Linked DNA regions of Sinorhizobium fredii. The protein of the gene in region 2 interacts with the protein of the main gene of each other region in a pairwise test. Links are inferred from orthologs where the notes say so. Each region holds a gene or a part of one and is shown on either strand. Other genes may lie near its edges.

Region 1 (3,175 bases), 2.5 Mb from region 2 along the record:
GTTCGAACCGAATTTCGACGCCTGCGGCGTCACTTGAAATCCAGATCTTACCCGTCTCATGCGGGCAATGGTGATTAAGGTAGAACCACCCGCAATCTCGGACAGGAATTCCGGGCCGGAAGCCCGGATATTTCCGGCCCCGAAAGGCCGGAAATTCGGTTTCGGGCCGAAGCCCGTGATTCCGTTAGGCGACGCTGAGCGTTGCCGGATCGATCTTGAGGCCGGGACCCATCGTCGAGGAGATCGCCACGCGCTTGACGTAGTTACCCTTCGCGCCGGTCGGCTTCGCCTTGATCACCGCGTCTGCGAAGGCGCGGATGTTCTCTTCCAGCGCCTTGGCATCGAAGGATGCCTTGCCGACGCCGGCGTGAACGATACCAGCCTTTTCGACGCGGAACTCGACGGCGCCGCCCTTCGAAGCCTTGACGGCCGCAGCGACGTCCATGGTGACGGTTCCGACCTTCGGGTTCGGCATCATGCCGCGCGGACCGAGAACCTTGCCGAGACGGCCGACGAGCGGCATCATGTCGGGGGTCGCGATGCAGCGATCGAAGTCGATCTTGCCGCCCTGAACGATTTCGACGAGGTCTTCCGCGCCGACGATGTCGGCGCCGGCAGCCTTGGCCTCCTCGGCCTTCGCACCACGTGCGAACACGGCGACACGAACCGAGCGGCCGGTGCCGTTCGGCAGGTTGACGACGCCGCGGACCATCTGGTCGGCATGGCGAGGGTCGACGCCGAGGTTCATCGCCACTTCGATCGTCTCGTCGAACTTGGCGGTCGCACGCTCCTTGACGAGCGTCACGGCTTCGGTGAGGCCGTAGACCTTCGCCGGATCAATGCCCTCGCGGGACTTCTGTACACGCTTTGCAATCTTCGCCATGGTCTTAGCCCGTCACTTCCAGGCCCATGGAGCGGGCGGAGCCCTCGACCATTGCCATTGCGCCTTCGATATCGGCCGCGTTGAGGTCCTTCATCTTGGCCTCGGCGATCGTGCGGATCTGAGCCTTCGAGATCGAGCCGGCCTTCGCCTTACCCGGGGTCTTCGAACCGGACTGGATCTTCGCTTCGCGCTTCAGGAAGTAGCTGACCGGCGGCTGCTTCATGACGAAGGTGAAGGACTTGTCCTGGTAATAGGTGATGACGACCGGAATCGGCATACCCTTTTCCATTTCCTGCGTGGCGGCGTTGAACGCCTTGCAGAATTCCATGATGTTAATGCCGCGCTGACCAAGCGCAGGACCGATCGGCGGCGACGGGTTCGCCGAGCCGGCCTTGACCTGCAGCTTGAGCTGGCCTGCAACTTTCTTAGCCATTTCTCTCTGCCTCTCTTTGCCCCACCCGGCAAACCGGAAGCGGGAACTGTTCAGCCGGTTGCCCGGCTCCTTGCCGGTCGGTTGACCGGCGGCTGCGGTTGCGTGGTGCGGATAGACCGGTCTGGCTAAGACCGGCTCCCTCCCACGCGCATGCGGATCACTCCGCCGGAGCAGGCCGACATGTCAGCCTGCCCATTCTCATAAGCTTGCGTTCTTTCAGACCTTCTCGACCTGGCCGTATTCCAGCTCGACCGGCGTGGCGCGGCCGAAGATCGACACCTCGACCTTCAGGCGCGAGCGCTCCTCGTCGACATCCTGCACGATGCCGTTGAAGGAGGCGAATGGCCCATCCGACACGCGGACCTGCTCGCCGATTTCAAACGAGACCGAAGGCTTCGGACGCTCGACGCCATCCTGGACCTGACCGAGGATCCGATCCGCCTCATGGTCCGGGATCGGCACCGGCTTGCTGTCGGTGCCAAGAAAACCGGTGACCTTCGGCGTGTTCTTGATGAGGTGGTAAGCCTCGTCCGTCAAATTCGCCCGCACGAGAACGTAGCCCGGGAAGAACTTCCGCTCGGAATCGACCTTGCGGCCGCGACGGACCTCAACGACTTTCTCGGTCGGAACGAGAATCTTCTCAAACAGATGCGAGAGACCCTTCTGCCTCGCCTTCTCCTCGATCGATTCGGCGACCTTCTTCTCGAAATTTGAATAGGCGTGAACGATGTACCAGCGCGCAGCCATCTAACCCTCCACCCAAATCAAGCGCCAACGTTGAGGATCAGGCTCATCAGCCAACCCATCAACTGGTCCGCACCAAAGAAGAAGGCGGCGGCAAAAGAGACCATGACGAAGACCATCAGCGTCGAGATCGTCGTCTCGCGCCGCGAAGGCCAAGTCACTTTTGACGTTTCGGAGCGTACTTGCTGCAGAAACGTGAACGGATTCGTTTTGGATGCCATAAAATGCTCACGCCATTACGGCGCGTAAAGCCGATGTGTCAGCCCCACGCACCGCGTGTCTGTTTGGACCCTACATAAAGACCGATTCCAAAAACCACAAGAGCCGATCGGTCTTTTTTGTGAATATATGAACGGCCGCGCCGCCCGTCCCGCACATTCTGGCCGAAGTCAAACAACAGGGCAAGAAGGAGGGAAAATGGCAGGGGCAGAGGGGCTCGAACCCCCGACCTGCGGTTTTGGAGACCGCCGCTCTACCAACTGAGCTATACCCCTAGACGAGACACACAACCGTGACCGGCTGCATCCTCGAGACTGCGGCTTCTTATTCAGTTTGCCGGATGCTTTCAAGCGCATTTGCAACAAAAGAGCAAAAAGTGCCAAGAAAAGTTTCTCATGGCCGTAGGCTACCCCAGCGCGCAGCCGCTACGTGCCAGGCTGCACATATTTCCGCCAATCATGCTCCTCCTTGAAGCCGAGGACCTCGCGGATCTTTCGGTTCGACAGAAGCCCCTCGAACTCGCCGATCTCTCTGGTGAAGGGCACGTTCGGATAGAACTGCCTGGCGAGCTCGCGGGTCGGCGTGTTGGCCGACACGGTGTCGTTGCAGGCGTTGAAGACCGCGAAGCCGAGCCCGTCCTTTTCGATGCAAAGCTTGACGATCTGCCCCAGGTCGCGCGCATCGATATAGCTCCAGGCAATCCGCTTGCGGATCTCCGGATGCGCGAAAAAGTGGGGAAAGCGTTCGTATTCGTGCGGCTCGATCACGTTGCCGATGCGCAGTGCATAGATATCGAAGCCGGACCGCTCCGCAAAGGCGCGGGCGGTCTTTTCGTTTACCACTTTGGAGAGCCCGTAGGAATCCATCGGATCGACGTCGTAGTCCTCCTCCAGCGG
Region 2 (3,146 bases):
GCGTATTGAGAAGGCTCGACTTGCCGGCATTCGGCGCGCCGGCAATGACGATCTTAAGGCCATCGCGAATGATCTCGGCCAGCCCGGCCTTTCCGGTATGGGCGTCGATCTCTGCCTGAAGCTTCTCCACATCCCTCCAGATCGTGTCGCTGACGGAGCCCGGGACATCCTCTTCATCGGCAAAGTCGAGTTCCGCCTCGATCATCGCGCGTGCATGGGTCAGGCGTCGCGCCCAGCCGTGGTAAAGAGCCGATTGACCGCCGCTCGCCTGTTCGATCGCCAGGCGACGCTGCATTTCGGTTTCGGCCGAAATCAGGTCGGCCAGTCCCTCGACCTCGACGAGGTCCAACTTGCCGTTCTGAAAAGCGCGCCGCGAGAATTCGCCAGCGTCTGCGTGCCGCAATCCATCGAACTCGCCAAGCGCCTCGAGGACGGCGTGCACGACGGCTCGCCCGCCATGGAGCTGCAGCTCGCAGCAATCCTCCCCCGTGAACGACGACGGTCCGGGAAAATAGATCAACAGCCCGCTATCGAGCATCTCACCGTTTCGATTCCGAATCGTTCGGAGCGAGGCGGAGCGCGGTTTTGGCAGAGCGCCGCAAAGCTGCACGATCGCACCGGCCGTCGCCGGTCCGCTGATGCGAATGACAGCAATCCCGGCGGGCAGGGCGCCGCTGGAGAGCGCGTAGATAGTGTCCGTGAGCTGCATCGGCTTGTTCGATTTGGTGAGCACACAGGTCAAACCTGTGCGCCGGCGGCGTCTTCCGTCTGTATCGAGGAGCTAACTCTCTCTCCTTGCGCCCGAAACAGACGCAGCTGTCGGCACAGGGAACGGCGCAGACTTATGCATGTCTGGGCGCCGGAATGCAAGTATGGTGGGCCCTCGGAGTCCGGCGCAACGTCGGCATTGTTTCACGTGAATCACCGCCGTGCACGGAAGCCGAAGGTCATCTTGGGTTGCCAACGTCAGATCGGCTCGCTGCCCCTCATAGAAAAAGGCGGGACTCGCGAGTCCCGCCTTGCCACAAGAGTCGCCGCAGACCCGATCAGGTGTTCATCGAATCGAAGAAGTCGCCGTTGGTCTTCGTCTGCTTGAGTTTGTCGATCAGGAACTCGATCGCGTCGGTCGTGCCCATCGGCGCGAGAATGCGACGCAACACAAAGATCTTCTGCAGGTCCTGGCGCGGCACCAGCAGGTCTTCCTTGCGCGTGCCGGACTTCAGGATATCCATGGCCGGGAAGATACGCTTGTCGGCGACCTTGCGGTCAAGGACGATTTCCGAGTTGCCGGTGCCCTTGAACTCTTCAAAGATGACTTCGTCCATGCGGCTGCCCGTGTCGATCAGCGCCGTCGCGATAATCGTCAGCGAGCCGCCTTCCTCGATGTTGCGGGCCGCGCCGAAGAAGCGCTTTGGCCGCTGCAGCGCATTGGCGTCGACACCGCCGGTGAGCACCTTGCCTGATGACGGAACGACGGTGTTGTAGGCACGTCCGAGGCGCGTAATCGAATCGAGCAGAATGACCACATCGCGGCCGTGCTCAACGAGGCGCTTGGCCTTTTCGATCACCATCTCGGCCACCTGCACGTGGCGCGTCGCCGGTTCGTCGAACGTCGAGGAGACGACTTCGCCCTTCACCGAGCGCTGCATGTCGGTCACTTCTTCCGGCCGCTCGTCGATCAGGAGAACGATCAGATAGCATTCCGGGTGATTGGCGGTGATCGAATGGGCGATGTTCTGCAGGAGAACCGTCTTACCGGTACGCGGCGGCGCGACGATCAGGCCGCGCTGGCCCTTGCCGAGCGGCGCCACCAAGTCGATGACCCGGGCAGACAGGTCCTTGGAGGTCGGTACTTCCAGTTCCATCTTGAAGCGCTCATTCGGGTAGAGCGGCGTCAGGTTGTCGAAGTGGACCTTATGGCGGATCTTCTCCGGATCGTCGAAATTGATCGTGTTGACCTTGAGCAGCGCGAAGTAGCGCTCGCCTTCCTTCGGTCCGCGGATCGGCCCCTCGACCGTATCGCCCGTCTTCAACGAGAAGCGGCGAATCTGCGACGGCGAAATGTAGATGTCATCCGGACCGGGCAGGTAATTTGCATTTGCCGACCGAAGAAAGCCAAAGCCGTCCTGAAGGACCTCGACAACGCCTTCCCCGATGATTTCTATTTCTTGCGTGGCCAGATTTTTGAGGATGGCGAACATCAGCTCCTGCTTGCGCATGGTGCTGGCGTTCTCGACCTCGAGCTCTTCGGCAAAGGCCAGGAGATCCGTCGGCGTCTTGTTCTTGAGGTCTTGAAGCTTCATTTCAGCCATGAAGAGTCCATGTCTTGTAGGGGAATGGGAGAGGCGTGATTTTCGTAAGGGAGCTGCGAGGGGAAGGGGGCAGGCTCTAAACTTCGTCACAGGCCTTGGGGATGAAGGAGATGCGCGAAAATAGCGATTCACGTGGAACGCCGCAAGGGGGCGCAGCAATTTAGCGGCAACTATTGCAGCTGCGAATCGTTTGAATTCAGAATGGTTTCACGACGGCGAGGATAACGATGACGATCATCAACAGCGTCGGAGCCTCGTTCATCAGCCTCCAGTAGCGGGCGGTCCTTCGATTCACGTCTCGCTCAAAGTCGGAGACCGCCCGGCTAAAATGCATATGCACCAGCGTCAGCAGAAAGACGCAGAAAAGCTTCGCGTGAAGCCAGCCGCCGCTAAACCCGTAGACGCTCCAGGCGAGATAGAGGCCGAGCAGCCAGGCGATCATCATCGCCGGGTTCATGATGACCTTCAGAAGCCGCCGCTCCATCGTCTTGAAGGTCTCGGACTGCGCCGACCCCGGCACGGCGTCGGTGTGATAGATGAAGAGCCGCGGCATATAGAGCAGCGCCGCCATCCAGGAGATCACTGCGATGATGTGGAACGCCTTGATCCAGAGATACAGATCGTCCGGCTGCCCGATGAAGAGCGCCGCCAGCAGCGCGACGAAGATCAAAAGGGCGGCGATCGCGCGTAGCCGCGCCCGCCTTCCGAGCGCGCTATCGGTTTGCCGCTCGATCATCCCCTGATCCCACGAACGCGCGCCACCAGGGCCGCGACGTTCTCCGGGTCCGCCTCCGGCGTGATGCCGTGGCCGAGATTGAAGATCAACGGCCCGTT

What was found.
Region 1: the proteins of rho (region 2) and nusG interact in binary tests that used the Escherichia coli proteins (3 or more experiments, as listed by UniProt). The link is inferred for Sinorhizobium fredii from one-to-one orthologs.

The regions. Positions count from the first base shown.
Region 1 is NZ_CP024307.1:1,481,610-1,484,784, reverse strand. What follows is about bases 299-3,155. They hold nusG (transcription termination/antitermination protein NusG), read right to left. Parts: upstream 2,064-3,155; coding sequence 1,533-2,063; downstream 299-1,532. Other genes in these bases: NXT3_RS07135 (NAD-dependent epimerase/dehydratase family protein), read right to left, coding at 2,705-3,155; secE (preprotein translocase subunit SecE), read right to left, coding at 2,081-2,281; rplK (50S ribosomal protein L11), read right to left, coding at 888-1,316; rplA (50S ribosomal protein L1), read right to left, coding at 299-883. Outside these bases: more of rplA, read right to left, coding at 185-298; more of NXT3_RS07135, read right to left, coding at 3,156-3,175. UniProt on the Escherichia coli protein: Part of the processive rRNA transcription and antitermination complex (rrnTAC). The complex forms an RNA-chaperone ring around the RNA exit tunnel of RNA polymerase (RNAP).
Region 2 is NZ_CP024307.1:3,962,999-3,966,144, forward strand. Bases 180-3,007 are described here. They hold rho (transcription termination factor Rho), read right to left. Parts: upstream 2,313-3,007; coding sequence 1,047-2,312; downstream 180-1,046. Other genes in these bases: mnmE (tRNA uridine-5-carboxymethylaminomethyl(34) synthesis GTPase MnmE), read right to left, coding at 180-709; hemJ (protoporphyrinogen oxidase HemJ), read right to left, coding at 2,509-3,007. Also shown: more of mnmE, read right to left, coding at 1-179; more of hemJ, read right to left, coding at 3,008-3,048. UniProt on the Escherichia coli protein: Facilitates transcription termination by a mechanism that involves Rho binding to the nascent RNA, activation of Rho's RNA-dependent ATPase activity, and release of the mRNA from the DNA template.